Regions from separate parts of the Streptomyces lunaelactis genome, predicted to be linked through region 1. Evidence: riboswitches for the same ligand, from Rfam matches in the RefSeq annotation. Region 1 holds a riboswitch; each other region holds the start of a gene.
What was found. A riboswitch is a leader RNA that binds a small molecule or an ion and turns the genes downstream of it on or off. The one in region 1 is predicted to bind cyclic di-AMP.
Positions count from the first base shown of each region.

Region 1 (4,204 bases):
GCACTCTGGCGCGAAGCGCAATCCGTGGCCGCCCTCGCATTCATCCGCTACGAGTCGGAGCCCGGCCCCGGTGGGAAAGGGACAGCGTCGCCATGGCAGACCATCAGGAAGCCTCCCTCACTCTGCCGAGCGATCCCGCCTCGGTCTCCGAGGCCCGCAGATACGCAACGCACGTCATCGCCGAATGGGGCCTGCCGGTCGAGACCGAGGCCGTCGACACCGTGCGGCTGATCGTCTCCGAGCTCGCCACGAACGCAGTCCAGCACACCTTCGGCCAGTCGCCGACCTTCACCGTCGACCTCCGTCTCGACCGGGACGAGCAGCTGCGCATCGGCGTCACCGACAGCCACCCCCGCTGGCCGCAGCGGCTGCCGGCCGCCGTCCGCCAGGACAACGGCCGCGGCATGGTCATCATCCGCAGCCTGACCGCGGAGTGGGGTGGACAGCTCTCCGTCACGCCGACCCCGGAGGGCGGCAAAACCGTCTGGATCGCCCTGCCGTGGTCGGTCCCGGTCCAGGGCTGACGCCCCCGGAGGGTACGCCTCAGGCCCTGTCAGGCACCCCGCCCGGACTTCCCCGGGGCCGCTTAGCCGCCTGCGCGGCCGAACGTGCCGCGCAGCAGAGCCCGCAGGGACTCGGCGGCGGGACTCGACTCCCCGCCCCGGTGCGCCACCGAGATCGTCCGCCTGAAGGCCGCCGGCTCCAACTGCCGTACGCCGAGCGGCGTCGCGGACATCCCCGCGACCATCTCCGGCACCACCGCCACCCCCAGACCCGCGCTGACGAGCGCGCACACCAGCCCGTAGCCCGGTGACTCGCACACCACGGCAGGAGCAGCCCCGGCCCGCGCCAGCGCACCCTCCACGCCCTTGCGCGGCGGATGCGACGGCGCGCTGCTGATCAGTGGCTGTCCGGCCAGCTCGGCCACCGGGAGCCGGCCCGAGCCGCCCGCCAGCGCATGACCGGGCGCCGTCACCAGCACCAACTCCTCCACGAGCAGCGGTTCCAGCACGACGCCCGCGGGCGACGGCGCCGGATCGGCGGGTTCGTACGCATGGGTCAGCGCCAGATCCACCTCGCCGGCCGCCACCGCCAGGACGCCGCCCGGCGGCTCGTACTCCGCGACGGTCAGCTCCACATCCGGATGCGCCCGGCGGAAAGCGCTCAGTACCGGCGGCAGCAGATGGATGCCGACCGTGGTGAAAGTGCCCACGCGCAGCCGCCCGCCGGAGAGCCCCGCGAGCCGCGCCAGCTCGTGCCTCGCCCGGTCCATCTCGTCCAGCACCCGGCGGGCCCGGGATGCCAGCAGCTCGCCCGCAGCCGTCAGCCGTGCCCCACGGTGGTGCCGCACCAGCAGCGCCGCACCCGCCTCGCGCTCCAGTTTGGCCAGCTGCTGGGAGAGCGCGGGCGCGGTGTAGCCCATACGGGCGGCGGCGCGGGTGATCGAACCGGCCTCCGCGACCGCCACCAGCGCGGCCAGTCGTGTCGGGTCGTACATGCCACCCCTTAAGCGTTTCTTTAGGCAGACCCCGAGGATTCCAAGTACACGCTAAGGCCTGCACGGGTCCAGGATGGTCGGCATGGACGCACAACTGATCGCCTTCATCGGGGTCGCCGCGGGCATGGTCGCCATGCCGGGCGCGGATTTCACCGTCGTCGTGCGCAACGCTCTCGCCTCCCGCCGTGCGGGTGTGGCCTGCGCGGTCGGCGTGGCCGGGGGACTTGTGGTGCACACGGCGCTGGCGGTCGCGGGACTCGCGGCCGTACTGGTCGCGGTGCCGGTGCTCTACCGGACGCTGCAGATCGTGGGCGGCGCGTATGTGCTCTACCTCGGCATCAAGGCCGTGCGCGCCGCGCTGCGTCCGGGGCTGGAGGTGGCGGAGCCCGACGGAGCGCCGGCCGGCGGCGTCCGGCGCAGTCTGCGGCAGGGCTTCCTCACCAACGTCCTCAACCCGAAGGCGCCGGTGCTGTTCCTCAGCCTGCTGCCGCAGTTCGTCCCGGAGGGCGCCCCGGTGCTGCCGCGCACGTTGCTGCTCGCGACGATCGTCGTCCTGCTGGCGCTGCTGTGGTTCCCCATGGTGGCGCTGCTGGTGGACCGGCTGGGCGGGTGGCTGCGGCGCCCGCGTACGACGCGCGCGGTGGAGGGGGTCACGGGAGGGGCGCTGACGGCGCTGGGCGCGACGCTGCTGGCGGAGCCGCTGACGCACTGAGGCGGCGTCCGCTGCGCGGGGTCCGGGGCGGAGCCCGGAAACCGTCAGCGGACCCGGCCGTACCACACGCGCTTCGACCAGATCTTCTCCAGCCGCACCACCGACCCCGACTTCGGCGAGTGCCAGATCTTCCCGCTCCCCGCATAGATCCCCACGTGGTACACGGAGCCCCCCGAGTGGAAGAAGACCAGGTCCCCGCGCTGCCGCGACATGCGCGAGACATGCTTGGACTTGTTGTACTGCTGCTGGGCCGTGCGTGGCAGCTTCTTGCCGGCCTTCTTGTACGAGTAGAGCGTCAGGCCCGAGCAGTCGAACCGCGACGGGCCCGCGGCGCCGTAGCGGTATGGCGCCCCCCTCTTCGAGGCCGCCACCTTGAGGGCCTTGCCCGCATGGACCGTAGTCGCCGCGTGTGCCTCGGACGCGGCGCCCGGCGCCAGCATCGAGCCCCCGACGGCCGCGAGGGTCAGGGCCGATACGGCACCCGCCCGGGAGATCAGAGACGGGACATGAATCTGCGCGGTCATGCGCAACCCTTCGTCAGCCGCCTGTGAAGGATGACCTGTCGGGTTCGGACGGACGAAGATGCCCGGCCGCGGATGCGGCTTCACCCCTAGGGACGGCCGGTCTGTCCGGCCACCCCGTCGTGCTCGGGTCCTCCACTCCTGCCGATGCACTTCTGTCGACCAGACATCCGGAGCGGCGGCAGGACTCGGCGTCCACCCGGACCGCCCCGCCGAGGTGGCGGGGGCTTGTCGTCTCTGGGATCTTGACCCACACCGTGCCGGATTTCCGAGCCGAAACGACGGTATGTGAGTCTCGTCACCCTTGATCTGTTCGGGTGGACAGGGCCGTTTTTGTGACCGGTCCGCGACAGCTGCCGACCCCTGCACCAGCAGCGGAACGACTCATTCCGCCAGATCGGTAGTCGTGTTGCGCAAGTTGTCCGGTACTGCGGTTGAGGCGACTACTACACCGAACGGGGTACACACATTCGTACTCCGATGGCGTAGACGAGAGCAGAGGGCACGTCAAGGCATGGAAGCTGGAGGCATCGTCACGCGGCGCGCCCTGCGCTCTCCGTCGAGCACTCTGAGCGCCCCGGCGAGTGTCGCCGCGTGTACCTCGCTCTCGCCGCGCGTATGCATCAGCGTCAGGGCCTCCTTGAGCGCGCCGGCCCGGCCCACCAGGGCCTGGGCCGCGCGGAGTGCGCCATAGGTGTGCGTCGAGCGGGCCGGATTGATCTGCCCCAGCAGATCGACGACTTCGAGATAGCTGTCGATGAACTCGGCCTCGGCGCGGGTCAGCGCGGGCAGCGGCGGCAGCTCGGGTGGCAGCATCGGGCGCTCACCGCGAACCGGGGCTGATGAGCGAGGTCTTGCGGTTCTTGATCACGTGGTCCACCAGGCCGTAGGACTTGGCGTCCTCGGCGTCGAAGATCTTGTCGCGCTCCAGGTCCTCGGTGACCCGCTCCGGTGTCTGGCCGGTGTGGCGCACGAACATGTCGGTGAGTTGGGCGCGCAGCCGCAGCAACTCCTGCGCGTGGATCTCCAGATCGGACGGCCGGCCCCGCAACGGCTCCTCGAAGGCGGGCTGCTGGACGACGATCCGGGCGCCGGGCAGTGCCATCCGCTTTCCGGGGGCGCCGGCGGCGAGGAGAAGGGCGGCGGTCGAGGCTGCCTGGCCCAGGCAGGTCGTCTCGATGTCGCAGGTGACCACCTGCATCGTGTCGTAGATCGCCGACATGGCGCTGGGTGAGCCGCCGGGGGAGTTGATGTACAGGGAGATGTCGCGGTCCGGCGCCGCGTACTCGAGGTGCAGGAACTGCGCGATCACGTCATTGGCCGAGGTGTCGTCGACGGCGGTCCCGAGAAAGATGATCCGCTCCTCCAGCAGCCTGGAGTACGGGTCGAGGGTGCGGGTCCCCGAGCTGGTGCGCTCGGTGAACTGGGGCAGGACGTAGCGGGCGTCAGGGCGGTTCATGACGTACCTCTCCT
Region 1 is NZ_CP026304.1:1,295,611-1,299,814, reverse strand. It holds gene SLUN_RS05615 (ATP-binding protein) at 93-524, shown strand; gene SLUN_RS05610 (LysR family transcriptional regulator) at 587-1,498, opposite strand; gene SLUN_RS05605 (LysE family translocator) at 1,581-2,210, shown strand; gene SLUN_RS05600 (C40 family peptidase) at 2,255-2,734, opposite strand; cyclic di-AMP (ydaO/yuaA leader) riboswitch at 2,738-2,893, opposite strand; gene SLUN_RS05595 (hypothetical protein) at 3,239-3,547, opposite strand; gene SLUN_RS05590 (ATP-dependent Clp protease proteolytic subunit) at 3,555-4,190, opposite strand.

Region 2 (4,204 bases), 6.7 Mb from region 1:
CGGACGACGCCGTCCAGCCACCCAGTGGGCGGTTCGGCGCCGATGAAGACGAACAGCCACGAGGCATCGGTCGTTCTCACGTCGCCCGTGCGGTTGTCGCGCAGGGTCAGTCGCTGCAGGTGCCTGTCGCCCTCGCCGCCCGCCACCTCGGTGTGCGGGTGGACGTGAATGTTGGCGATGCCGTCGATCTGCTGGACCAGGTAGTGCGACATCGACCTGGCCAAGTCGGCTCCGCGGACCAGGAGATGGACGCGGTTGGCATAGCGGGAGAAGTAGACGGCGGCCTGGCCGGCGGAGTTGGCGCCGCCGACGATGTACACGTCCTCCCCCGTGCAGTTGGCTGCTTCGAAGGACGCCGAGCCGTAGAAGACTCCGGCTCCGGTGAACTCGTCGAGGCCCGCCCCCTCCAGCCGCCGGTACGACACCCCCGTCGCCAGGACGACGGTGTGCGCCCCGATCGAGGTCCCGTCGCTGAACCGCAGCACCCGGCCCGCCCCTGCCGCTTCCAGTGACACCACTTCCCGCGCGCTGAGGATCTCGGCGCCGAAGCGGGTGGCCTGCCGACGTGCCCGGTCCGTCAGCTGCGCCCCGGACACTCCGTCGGGGAAACCCAGGTAGTTCTCGATACGGCTGCTCTGGCCGGCCTGCCCGCCGGTCGCGCTCCGCTCCACCAGCACCGTTCGCAGCCCCTCGGACGCCGCGTAGACGGCGGCGCCGAGCCCTGCGGGGCCCGCGCCGATGACGACGACGTCGTAGAAGTCGGCGGCCGGGGTGGTGCTCAGTCCCACTTCGGCGGCGAGCTCGGCCTCGCTCGGCGCCTGCAGGGTCTTGCCGTCGGCCGTGATCACCAGCGGCACGTCGTCGGCGCTGAGACCGGCCGCGTCCAGGAGCCGCCGCCCTTCGGGTTCGTCCGCGGCGACCCAGCGGTAGGGCACGAGATTGCGGGCGAGGAATTCCCGTACGGCGAAGGACGGCGCCGACCAGCGGTGGCCGACGATCCGTGTCTCCCCCACCGCCAGGTCGGGCGCCGCCGCCCACAGCTCCAGCAGCGCGTCCAGCACCGGGTAGAGGTTCTCCTCCGGCGGACTCCACGGCTTGAGCAGGTAATGATCGAGATCGACGATGTTGATCGCGTCTATGGCCGCGCCCGTGTCGGCGTACGCCGTCAGAAGCACCCGTCTGGCCAGGGGGAAGAGGTCCATGGCCGCTTCCAGAAACTGCACGCCGTTCATCGTCGGCATGCGGTAGTCGGCGATCATCACGGCGAGCGGCTCGCCGCGCAGCTTGACCTCCCGCAATGCCTCCAGGGCCTCTGCACCCGAGGGCGCGCGGAGCACGCGATACCGGTCGCCGTACCGGCGCCGGAGGTCGCGGGCGATGGCTCGGGAGACTCCCGGATCGTCGTCGACGGTCAGGATGGTCGGCTTCGCCATGCCCACCATCATGCGCCGCACCGATCACGAATGCGATGCGAATGCGGAACACGACCGGAGTAAGGGCTCGGGCGGCGATCTTCGGCCCGTCGCCATGCAGCCCCTCCGTGACCTGAAGGTCACGCTCGTGGAGCGCCGTCACGTCGGCCCGGTCCGTGCGGCGAGCGCGATCTGTTGCGTTTGAACCTTTCGGCTAAAGAGTCGGTGCGGTGGTACGGGCCAGGCCGGGCCGCAGATCGACGTCGGCGAGCACGTCGCAGCAGGCCGCGCCTGCCCGAGCTGCGGGCGGCAGCAGCCGGGATCGGGGCCGACCTGCACATCTCGGGGCGCTTCACGGGGATCCCGGCGGCCCGAGCCGCCGGGACCCAGAACGTCAGTAAGGTCCGTTGACGTTGTCGATCGAGCCGTACTTGTCGGCGGCGTAGTTGCACGCGGCGGTGATGTTGGCGACCGGATCAAAGCTGTCCATCGCCGTGCCGGGCACGTGGTAGGCCAGGAAGGTCGGCTGGATGACCTGCAGGAGCCCCTTGGACGGCGTTCCGGCGGCGGCGTTGGAGTCCCAGTTGTTGATGGCCAGCGGGTTGCCCGCGGACTCGCGCATGACGTTTCGGTGGATGCCGTCGTAGCTGCCCGGTATGCCGTGCCGGGCCATGACGTCCAGCGACTCCTTGATCCAGCCGTCGAGGTCATTGGAGTAGGCCGCGGGCTTGGAGACGACGGCGGCCTTCTTGGTGGACAGGGTGGACGTCCGCTCGGAACGGTCGGCCCGCTGGGAGGAGGATGCCTTGGACGCGGACGCCTTGGCGGAGGGCGCCTTGGCGGAGGGCGCCTTGGCCTTCTTACCGACGGTCAGCTCGAGTCCGGGATGAATCAGCCGCGGGTCGTCACCGACAGCCTTCCGGTTGTCCTGGTACAGCTTCTTCCAGCCGCCGCTCACGGCGAGCTGGTCCGCGATCTTGGAAAGGGAGTCCCCCGCGACGACCGAATAGGTCGTGGGGCCCGCCTTCTTCGCGGGGGCCGGCGCGGCCGCCGCGATGGCCGGTGCCACGGCCTTCTCGACAGCAACGGGCTGCGCCTGCGCCGCGCCGGCAGCGGTCGCGCCGATCACCGGAAGGACGAGTGCGGCGCCACCCGTGCCCACGACGGCGAGACCCCGGGTGAGTGAGCTGGACTTGGGGCGACGGTGCTTACCCTTTGCGGGCATGACGAATTCCTCTCCGTCGCCTGCGAGGTGAGCTGTCGGGTTCGGGCTGGAGATGCCCGGCCGCAGTATGAATGCGACTTCACCCCAAGCCGTTCCGGATTCCGGATCGGCGGCTTACCTGGGTCCCCCGCTCCTGCCGTACGTGAGTGGGTCGGTTCGGTTTCCGGATGGCGGCAGGATTCGGCGGTCCATCCGGATTGCCGTGACCGTAAGCGAGATGCACCGGAGGGAACAAGCCCTGAATTCAATAGGGCATTCCGCGAGGAGGATCCGCCGCGAGAATATCCCTTGATCCATCCCGAGCGGGAAACTCAACTTTCTTTCTGTGGAACGGGACTGGGCTCATCGGCGCTGTCCACAAATCGCCATAGACGTGACCCATTTCACTGGAGGCAATGCGGAACGGTGTGCCGTGCGGCAGGGCGCGAGAGAAAGATATTTCGCGCGAGTACTACCAATTCAGGCATCATGCGAAATATCAGAGCAACTGCCCACGCAGTAACTTTTCGGGCGAAACGTCACTGCCGGAACGCTTTCTCGACCAAGGTCGCGCAGCGAGTCGCCCTGGCGGACCGCGAAACGCCCCGCGGTTCGCACCACTATTCGCCGCTGTAGGCAAATATGGAGGCTTATGCCGCCTCTGTCCGTTTATCGACCGGCCGCCCCAGACTCTCGGCCGCCGGGACCCTGCTCCTGGGCCTGCGCCCACGCGGTGAACGCCTGAGTGCACAAGAGCGGGGTCCCCATCGTCGACGAGAGGAAACGGGCGGGCGGCGTGGCATCCGCCGCGCCGGATCCGGACGTCAGCCGCACCTACGGCCGTTGTTGATGCAGCTCACCGCTTTCCTCATCAGCGACGCGGACATCACGTTGATGAAGTCGCCATGGTCCGTCACCGGCTTGTGCAACTGCTCAGGGAAGCTGTCGACGGCGAACACGGAGCCGGGCGCGATCTTGTACGTGATCCGCTGGACCAGTTGAGGAATGGCCCGGAATCCCTTCGGGCACGCGCCGTTGGGGCGCGCGAAGGTCACATGCGTGCGGTGGTTCGCGCTGTCGGTGTTCTGGCCGTCCCAGCAGCTCTGGAAATTGAACGTACGCACCACGTTGCTGCCGCGCGGGCACAGCGGGTATTTGTCCTTGAGCTGTCGGTTCTCGAAGCCGGTGCAGCTCCAGGATGCGTTGGCATTGGCTGTTCCATTGGTGAACGCCTTGGCGTCGCCGGTGATGATGCGCAGGAATGTGGGCATCGCCGTGACTTTGCCGACGGGACTGCCGCGGAAGGTGAGTTGCACGGAAGCGGGCTGGAGAATGCGTCCGACGTTGCCGTCCTGTCCGCCGCCGGGAAGATTGGCGTCGGCCTCGATCTTCCCGTTGCGCAGTCGCAGCACCGGCCAATAGTGCGTGGAGCGGTCGCCGTTGGTGCACGTCGTATTGGCGGTGGCCAGGTCGTCATTGGTGGAGAAGGCATCGGTCTCGAGGTTGCCGACGTAGTCGTGCATGTGGTGGGCGCCGTTGCTCACACCGGGGGCGACGATGACGTTGTCGGGGTTGAAGTGCTTGTTCT
Region 2 is NZ_CP026304.1:7,999,184-8,003,387, reverse strand. It holds gene SLUN_RS36595 (NAD(P)/FAD-dependent oxidoreductase) at 1-1,433, opposite strand, end outside; gene SLUN_RS36590 (hypothetical protein) at 1,432-1,617, shown strand; gene SLUN_RS36585 (LysM peptidoglycan-binding domain-containing protein) at 1,807-2,637, opposite strand; cyclic di-AMP (ydaO/yuaA leader) riboswitch at 2,642-2,800, opposite strand; gene SLUN_RS36580 (DUF1996 domain-containing protein) at 3,441-4,204, opposite strand, start outside.
Region 2: it holds a riboswitch for cyclic di-AMP, as region 1 does, so the genes downstream of both, SLUN_RS36585 (LysM peptidoglycan-binding domain-containing protein) here and SLUN_RS05600 (C40 family peptidase) in region 1, are expected to answer to the same signal.

Region 3 (4,204 bases), 2.8 Mb from region 1:
GGCGGCCTTCCGCTGGCTGGACCGGGTCGAGCCGGGACCCTGGCGGAATCTGCTCTTCGCCTTCGCCTGGGGCGCCTTCGCCGCCGCCCTCGTCGCGATCATCGCGAACTCCTTCGCGACCCGCTGGATAGCCACCGCCACCGCGGACCCGGCGAGCGCGGACACCCTCGGCGCGACGGTGATAGCCCCGATCGTCGAGGAGAGCGCGAAGGCCGCCGCGGTGCTGCTCATCTTCCTCTTCCGCAGACGGGACTTCACCGGGATCGTCGACGGTGTGGTCGTGGCGGGCTTCACCGCGACCGGCTTCGCCTTCACCGAGAACATCCTCTACCTGGGCACCGCCTTCGGTGAGGACCAGGAGATAGGCGCATCGGGGCTCGCCTCGGTGACCGCGGCGACCTTCTTCGTACGGGTCGTGATGTCGCCGTTCGCGCATCCGCTGTTCACCGTGCTCACCGGCATCGGCTTCGGGATCGCGGCACTCGCCACACAGCGCCAGAAGATCCGCCGGGTCGCCCTGCCCCTGCTCGGCCTCGCCCTCGCGATGGGCATGCACGCCCTGTGGAACGGCTCGGCGTCGCTCTTGGGCCCCTTCGGCTTCTACGGCGTGTACGGGGCGTTCATGGTCCCCGTCTTCGGACTGCTGACCTGGCTGACGATCTGGACCAGGCAGCGCGAGCTGCGCACGATATCCGCCGAGCTGCCCGCGTACGCCGCGGCCGGCTGGCTGACGGCCGCCGAGCCGCGCGCGCTGTCCTCGATGCGGGCACGCACGATGGCGCGCGACGTCGCCCGGCGGATGCACGGCCCGGCCGCGGCGCACGCCGTGTCGGAGTACGAGACGTTTGCGACGTCCCTGGCCTTTCTGCGCCACCGGGCCCACCGCGGCGCGGCGGGCCCGGACTTCGTGGAGCGCGAGCAGGAGCTGCTGCACCATCTGTGGCAGCGCAAGGAGGTGGCCGCGCCCGCGCTGACGTACGCGGCACGGGCGACGGGCCGGGTGCCGGTGCCGCCGCCGCACCGCGACTACGGCGGCTACAACCCGTACCGCAGCTAGGGTCTTTCGTTTTGGTCAGGCCGGGCGGCAACGCGCGGCGCCCCTCGCACCGTTCGGTGCGAGGGGCGCCGTAAGAAGAACCGAGAAGAGCTCAGACCGTGAGGCCCTTGTCCCGCAGCCAGGTCATCGGGTCGATGCCCGTGCCGCCCGATGTGTGGACCTCGAGGTGCAGGTGCGCGCCCGTGACATTGCCCGTCGCGCCGACGCGGCCGATCGTCTCGCCCGTCGTCACCTTCTGCCCGACGCTGACCGAGATCGACGACTGGTGGGCGTACCAGACCTCCGTACCGTCCTCGAGCTCCAGGACCGTGCGGTAGCCGTACGAACCCGACCAGCCCGCCGCCGTGACGGTGCCCGTGTGCACCGCCTTGAGGGGCGTGCCCGTCGGGGCGGCGAAGTCCAGGCCGGTGTGCTGGCCCGAGGCCCACAGGGAGCCGGACTGGCCGAAGGTGGAGGTGATCGTGTACGAGGAGGTGGGGAGCGCGTAGCTCTTCGCCAGCTGCGCGAGCCGCTCGGCCTCCGCCTTGGCCTCCGCCGCCGCCTCGGCCGCCTGCTTCGCGGCCTCGGCCTTCGCCTCCGCCGCCGTCTGCTGCCTCTTCGCCTCCGCCGCGGCCTGGTCGGCGGCGAGCTTCTCCGCCGCGGCCTTCTCCTCGGCGGCCGCCTCGGACTGCTGCTGCTCGGCCTGCTGGAGGATCCGGGCGCGCAGGGCCTCCCCCGCGCCGGCCTCCTGGTCCACGCCGGTCCCGCCGGAACCGGTGTCCGAGGCCAGGGACATCGCCGTGAGCGGCGAGGCGTTCCCCGGCTCCTCGTCGGAGGAGTCGTCGGACATCAAGGAGCCGACGCCCGGCAGGGACTTGGCGTCGGGCAGGTTGTCCGCGATCGAGTCGGGAAGCGATATGGAGACCGGTGGCTTGTCCTGCGCGGTGGCCATGCCACCCGCGCCGACCGCCGCGATCACACCGACGCCCAGCACAGTGGAGCTGCGGGCGAGTCCGCCGCGCTGCTTCATCACACGGTGCCGACCGCGCACCGGACGGACGGAGTCCTCGGTGGGGTTCCATTCCTCCCATGCCCGCTCCGCCACCTCGTCACCGAAGTAGTCAGAATGCAGAGGGGCTACTGGGGCAGGGTTGTTGGACGCCACGGAGGCGTACTCCTTTCCTTCCTTCTCGCCTACCGGGTTAGCTGACGGGTTCGGAGCAGGAAGGTCTCCTACGGGCGCTTCAACCGCGAAAAAAGCGGCAAAAGGTGCCCGATTCACCCCAATTGGTGGTTCCCCGGTTCCCTTGCGGAATTCGGCGCGTGCGCACGGTGCCGTCTCTTGCGACGACTGGGACGACCGCGCTGCGTTATCGAACGTTAATAGACACCAGGGCCGGATTCCAAGCTGTTCCGACTGATCATTAACAACATCGGCCGGGACTTACCGGGACACATGCAGGCGGAGCCGGACGACTTGATCGCCCCTCAGGTCACTTCACACTTCTGACGGTGCATCAAATGTTATGCGGAGGGGTGTCCTTCGATTACACACGGTGCGCGACCAGATTCTGTCCGGTTGATCAGGCGGATGAGGGAGCGGCCCGCCGACGAGCGCGCGGTGGCCTTCACCGGCCCGCACGGCCGAGCATTCAGCGGCTGACCCGACCGCTCACTCGCTCTCCTCGCCCTTCACCACGGGTACGGTCCTGCGGCGGTCCGGCTGCCCCTCGGCGGGGCGGCTGACCGCCAGCAGCGCCATGTCGTCGGTGGAGCCGCCGCCCGTATGCCTGCGTACGTCGTCGACGATCGCGTCCAGCAGTTCCTCGGGCCCCGGAAAGAGCCGCCCGGCGAGCCGTTCGCCCGGGTCGTAGAAGACGCCGCGGCGGTCGCGCGCCTCGGACACACCGTCCGTGTACAGGAGCAGCGTGGCCCCGGCGGGCAGCGGATACTCCCCCGCCCGGTCCGGCCACTCCCCCAGACCCATCCCCAGGGGCAGCGCGGCCTTGGCCGGCCGCAGGCTGTCCAGGCCCCCGTCGGCGTACAGCACCAGCGGCTCCGGATGCCCGCGGTTCACCAGCCGCACCACACTGCGGGCGCGCGGGATCTCGCCGAGTACGGCGGTGGTGAACCCCTCGACGGATTCCAGACCTGCCCGCCGCTCGCCCTCGCGCGCCAGCGCCCGCTCCAGGCGCCCGGCGACCCCTTCGAGCGAGCTCTCCTGCTCGGCGGCCTCCCGGAACGCCCCGATGACGATGGCCACCGACTCGACCGCCTCCATGCCCTTGCCCCGGACGTCGCCCACGATGAGGCGTACGCCGTACGGAGTGTCCTGTACGGCGAAGAGGTCACCGCCGATGAACGCGTCCGCCTGCGCCGCCTCGTACCGCGCGGCGACCTGCAGCCCGCCGATCCGGTCCGCGGGAGTGGGCAGCACGGCCCGCTGCGCGGTCTCGGCGATGACGCGGGCGGAGGCCAGCCGCTCCCCACCGAGCCGTACGACCCGGTTGATGAGCACCGCGAGCCCGGCGACGGTGACGACGGTGCCCACCTCCGTGCTGGAGGTGACATTGCCCAGGGTGCGGTTGTAAAGCTCAAGACCGACCGCGGCGGCGATTGCCGCGACGCCGGTCAGCACGGTGTTGAGCAGGGAGAAGAACGGTGCGGCGATCAACGGTGCGGCCGCGAGGAGCGGCGAGGCGGTGAACCCGGCCGGCGTCGCGAGATCGAAGACAACACCGCCGATGATCATCATCATGGGCAGGACGCGGACAAGGCGATTGGCGTTGCCGCCGCCGTCCTGCTCTCGGTGCACCACCAGTGATCTCCTGCCTGGTCCACCCACAGCCGCGGACGGTACCGCGCTCTTCCCAGGCTGGCCGCAGCCGCGCCGGGCGGCGACTCACCGTCGGCCAACCGGGCGACGACCTCATGGGGCCTCAGGTCCTGTCCGGCCGATCTCGCCGGGCCGGGTACGACACTGGCCCGGCACTCTGATCGAGTGCCGGGCCAGTGTCTTCAGTAGCGGGGACAGGATTTGAACCTGCGACCTCTGGGTTATGAGCCCAGCGAGCTACCGAGCTGCTCCACCCCGCGCCGTTGAATGCAACCTTACGCCATCCGGAGCAAGATCAACTCCACCCTGCGAAGGGGGCCCGAGGCAGGCAG
Region 3 is NZ_CP026304.1:4,120,140-4,124,343, forward strand. It holds gene SLUN_RS18735 (PrsW family intramembrane metalloprotease) at 1-1,057, shown strand, start outside; gene SLUN_RS18740 (M23 family metallopeptidase) at 1,149-2,201, opposite strand; cyclic di-AMP (ydaO/yuaA leader) riboswitch at 2,213-2,368, opposite strand; gene SLUN_RS18745 (PP2C family protein-serine/threonine phosphatase) at 2,709-3,794, opposite strand; tRNA gene SLUN_RS18750 (tRNA-Met) at 4,059-4,132, opposite strand.
Region 3: it holds a riboswitch for cyclic di-AMP, as region 1 does, so the genes downstream of both, SLUN_RS18740 (M23 family metallopeptidase) here and SLUN_RS05600 (C40 family peptidase) in region 1, are expected to answer to the same signal.

Region 4 (4,204 bases), 2.3 Mb from region 1:
CCGGCGCGACAACCAGCACCTCGGGTACGGGCACGGCATCCACTACTGCCTCGGGGCGCCGCTCGCCCGGCTGGAGGGCCAGACGGCCCTCGCGACCCTGCTCCGCAGGATGCCCGACCTGCGGCTTGCGGGAGATCCGGCCGATTTGCGGTGGCGTGGGGGGCTCATCATGCGTGGATTGCGTACTCTGCCCGTTGCTTGGGGGTCTGGGGGTCCCCCCGGGAGGTCGACTGCGGCACACCCGGACGGATCTGACGAGCTTTCAGGACTGTGACTTTCACGTTATCTCCGCTGTATCGACTTGTGACTTGCGTGTGAATACGGCTACGTTCACCGTCGTCCCACCAGTCACGTCGGTTACGTGAGTCAGGTCCGTAATCACGTCTGCAGTCACGTCTGTAGTCACGCGAAAGGCAACCGCATGCGCTCCGGGAACGGACGGCACCGCCGACCCCGCCAGGCTCCGGCCATCGTCGTCGCGGCAGGGGTGACGGGATCGGCCATCGCCATTCCACTGCTCGGCGCGGGGTCGGCCTCCGCCGCCGACGCCGCCACTTGGGACCGCGTCGCGGAGTGCGAGAGCGGCGGCATGTGGAGCGCCGACCTCGGCAACGGATACTACGGCGGCCTGCAGTTCTCGCCGGAGACCTGGCAGGACTTCGGCGGCACGGCGTACGCGCCCAGCGCCGACCTCGCCAGCCGCTCCCAGCAGATAGCCGTCGCGCAGAAGGCCCTCGACGCACAGGGTCCCGGGGCGTGGGCCGGTTGCGCGGCCCTCGCCGGGCTGACGAACGACGGCGCCGCGACCGGCGTCGACCCGGGCGCCATGCCGACACCGGGGCAGGGCGCCCCCACCGAGCCGGCCGCGCCCACGACGCCGCCCTCCGCCGAGCCGTCCAGGACGGCGAAGGCCTCGAAGCCCGCCACGGCCACTCCGGACTCCACCGAGGCCGGTGCCGACGCGAATGCCGACAGCGGCAACGGCAAGCACCGCGGCACCCCCGTCGAGACGGCCGAACCCGGCAATACGACTGAACCCGGCAATACGGACAACGAGCGCGAAGCCGGCCGCCACGCCTCGCGAGGTGACGGTGCGGCGCGCGACGGAGCGGGCAGTACGGACGAGACAGGCGAAGCCGGTCAGGCCGGCAACGCGGACGCGGCGCCCGGCGACTACACGGTCCGCGCCGGTGACAGCCTGTGGTCCATCGTCGACGAGCAGAAGCTGCCCGGCGGCTGGTCTGCGCTCTACAAGGCGAACGAGAAGACCATCGGCGGCGATCCCGACCTCGTCCTCCCTGGCCAGAGCCTCGATCTCGGCCGGAAGTAGCCGCAGTCCGGGCGCAGTTCGGGCGCGGCGCGGGCGGCGGTTCGCGGGCTTATGTCCGAGTCTGTCCAAGTGAGACAAGGGTCTCTTTGTCCCAACTGCCGCATCTCGCCCGGCGGAACCGTACATTCCGCCCCTCACCTGCGGAAACGGATGTTCCGCAAGGGGCAGGATGGGCGTTTTCTCCCCGATGTTCGCCTTTGAACATCGGGGAGCGCTGTGTCTACGGTCTGAACCGCTCGCCATCGCGGGCACCACTGACCGTCACGCCGAATCCTGCCGTCGGTCGGGGGGAGCAGTCGTCGCGAAAGCGCCGAAGGCAGGAGCGGGGGACCCAAGGTAAGCGCCGGGCCCGGCTGTTGAGAGACGTACGCAACGGCCAAGGACCGGCTTGGGGTGAAGCCGCGCGCTAGGACGCGCGGCCGGGCAACTCACTTGGCCCGAACCCGACAGCTCACCTCGTAGGCGTCGGTGAGGAGAGAGTTCCATGCTGTTTTCCAGCAAGGCAAAGCACCGCCGCCCGTCCAAGGTCACCCGTATCGCCGCCCTCGCCGGTATCACCGGTGCGGCCGTCGCCGTCCCGCTGATGGGCGCCACCTCGGCCTCCGCCGCGACGACCGCCGAGTGGGACCAGGTCGCGCAGTGCGAGTCCGGCGGCAACTGGTCGATCAACACCGGCAACGGCTACTACGGCGGCCTGCAGTTCTCGGCCTCCACCTGGGCCGCGTACGGCGGCACCGCATACGCCTCCAGCGCCGACCAGGCCTCCAAGTCCCAGCAGATAGCGGTCGCCGAGAAGGTCCTGGCCGGCCAGGGCAAGGGTGCCTGGCCGAGCTGCGGCGTCGGCCTGTCCAACGCCGCGAACGACGCCGGCTCCGCCGCCGCGCAGCCGAAGGCGCAGCCCGCCCCGAAGCGCGCCGAGGCTCCCACCACCCGTTCCGAGCGCCCCGCCGCCCCGGCGAAGTCCGCGAAGCCCGCCAAGGCCAAGGACGTCAAGAAGGGCGACGGCGAGTACAAGGTCAAGGCCGGCGACACCCTCGGCAAGATCGCCGAGGCCGAGAAGGTCAAGGGCGGCTGGCAGAAGCTGTTCGACCTGAACAAGGACATCGTCGACGACGCCGACGTGATCTTCCCGGGCCAGCAGCTCCACCTGAGCTGACCCGAGGACCCGAGGACCCGGAGCCCCAGGACTCCGGTGGACCCGGCGGCCCACCGAACCCTGCGGACCCTGCGGACCCCCGTCCCCCACAGCCACCCCGGTCCGGCGCGCATTCCCCCGTACGCGCCGGGCCGGGGTTCTGCCTGTCACGGCCACGCTCGCGCCTGCCGGTCACCCCTCCTCGGCGTTACCGACAGGTAGTTCACCTGCCGTTTGTCCGGCGTCGCGAGTCTTCGGGCCCTTTTTCGTCCCAGCGGGCGGGCATCGGCCGGCCGATGCCCGCCCGCCGGATAGGCTCATGGCGCAAGGCCAAAGAGACCCTGCACTTCAAGCGTCACATCCCAGAAGGAGATGCTCGTGCCGTCCATCGACGTCGTCGTAGCCCGGGAAATCCTGGACTCCCGAGGCAACCCCACGGTCGAGGTCGAGGTTGGCCTCGACGACGGCAGCACGGGCCGTGCTGCTGTTCCGTCCGGCGCCTCCACCGGTGCGTTCGAGGCTCTTGAGCTCCGTGACGGTGACCAGAACCGCTATCAGGGCAAGGGCGTCGAGAAGGCCGTTCTCGCCGTGATCGAGCAGATCGGCCCGGAGCTCGTCGGTTACGACGCCACCGAGCAGCGTCTGATCGACCAGGCGATGTTCGACCTGGACGCCACCCCGGACAAGTCCTCCCTCGGCGCCAACGCCATCCTCGGCGTCTCCCTCGCCGTCGCGCACGCCGCCTCCGAGGCCTCCGACCTGCCGCTCTTCCGCTACCTCGGCGGCCCGAACGCGCACCTGCTGCCCGTTCCGATGATGAACATCCTGAACGGCGGCTCGCACGCCGACTCCAACGTGGACATCCAGGAGTTCATGATCGCGCCGATCGGCGCCGAGTCCTTCTCCGAGGCCCTGCGCTGGGGCGCCGAGGTCTACCACACCCTGAAGAAGGTCCTGAAGGAGAAGGGGCTCTCCACCGGCCTCGGCGACGAGGGCGGCTTCGCGCCGAACCTCGACTCGAACCGTGCCGCGCTGGACCTCATCCTCGAGGCCATCAAGCAGGCCGGTTACGCCCCCGGCCAGGACATCGCGCTCGCGCTCGACGTCGCCGCGTCCGAGTTCTACAAGGACGGCACGTACCAGTTCGAGGGCAAGTCCCGCTCGGCCGCCGAGATGACCGAGTACTACGAGGACCTCGTCGCCTCGTACCCGCTGGTCTCCATCGAGGACCCGCTGTTCGAGGACGACTGGGCCGGCTGGAAGGTGCTCACCGACAAGCTGGGCGCCAAGGTCCAGATCGTCGGCGACGACCTGTTCGTCACCAACCCCGAGCGTCTGGCCCGCGGCATCGAGGAGGGCTCCGCGAACGCCCTGCTCGTCAAGGTCAACCAGATCGGTTCGCTGACCGAGACCCTCGACGCCGTCGAGCTCGCCCAGCGCAGCGGCTTCAAGTGCATGATGTCCCACCGCTCCGGTGAGACCGAGGACGTCACCATCGCCGACCTGGCCGTCGCCACCAACTGCGGCCAGATCAAGACCGGCGCCCCGGCCCGCTCCGAGCGCGTCGCCAAGTACAACCAGCTGCTGCGTATCGAGGAGATCCTCGACGACGCGGCGGTGTACGCGGGCCGCTCGGCGTTCCCGCGGTTTCGCTCGAACTGAATAAGCTCGAACTGAAACAAGAGGAGGCAGGGGCCGTTCGCGCTCCTGACGCCCTGTCGTCCGTACGTCCCCGGCCA
Region 4 is NZ_CP026304.1:3,549,855-3,554,058, reverse strand. It holds gene SLUN_RS16000 (cytochrome P450 family protein) at 1-274, shown strand, start outside; gene SLUN_RS15995 (LysM peptidoglycan-binding domain-containing protein) at 422-1,330, shown strand; cyclic di-AMP (ydaO/yuaA leader) riboswitch at 1,629-1,810, shown strand; gene SLUN_RS15990 (LysM peptidoglycan-binding domain-containing protein) at 1,815-2,486, shown strand; gene eno (phosphopyruvate hydratase) at 2,844-4,127, shown strand.
Region 4: it holds a riboswitch for cyclic di-AMP, as region 1 does, so the genes downstream of both, SLUN_RS15990 (LysM peptidoglycan-binding domain-containing protein) here and SLUN_RS05600 (C40 family peptidase) in region 1, are expected to answer to the same signal.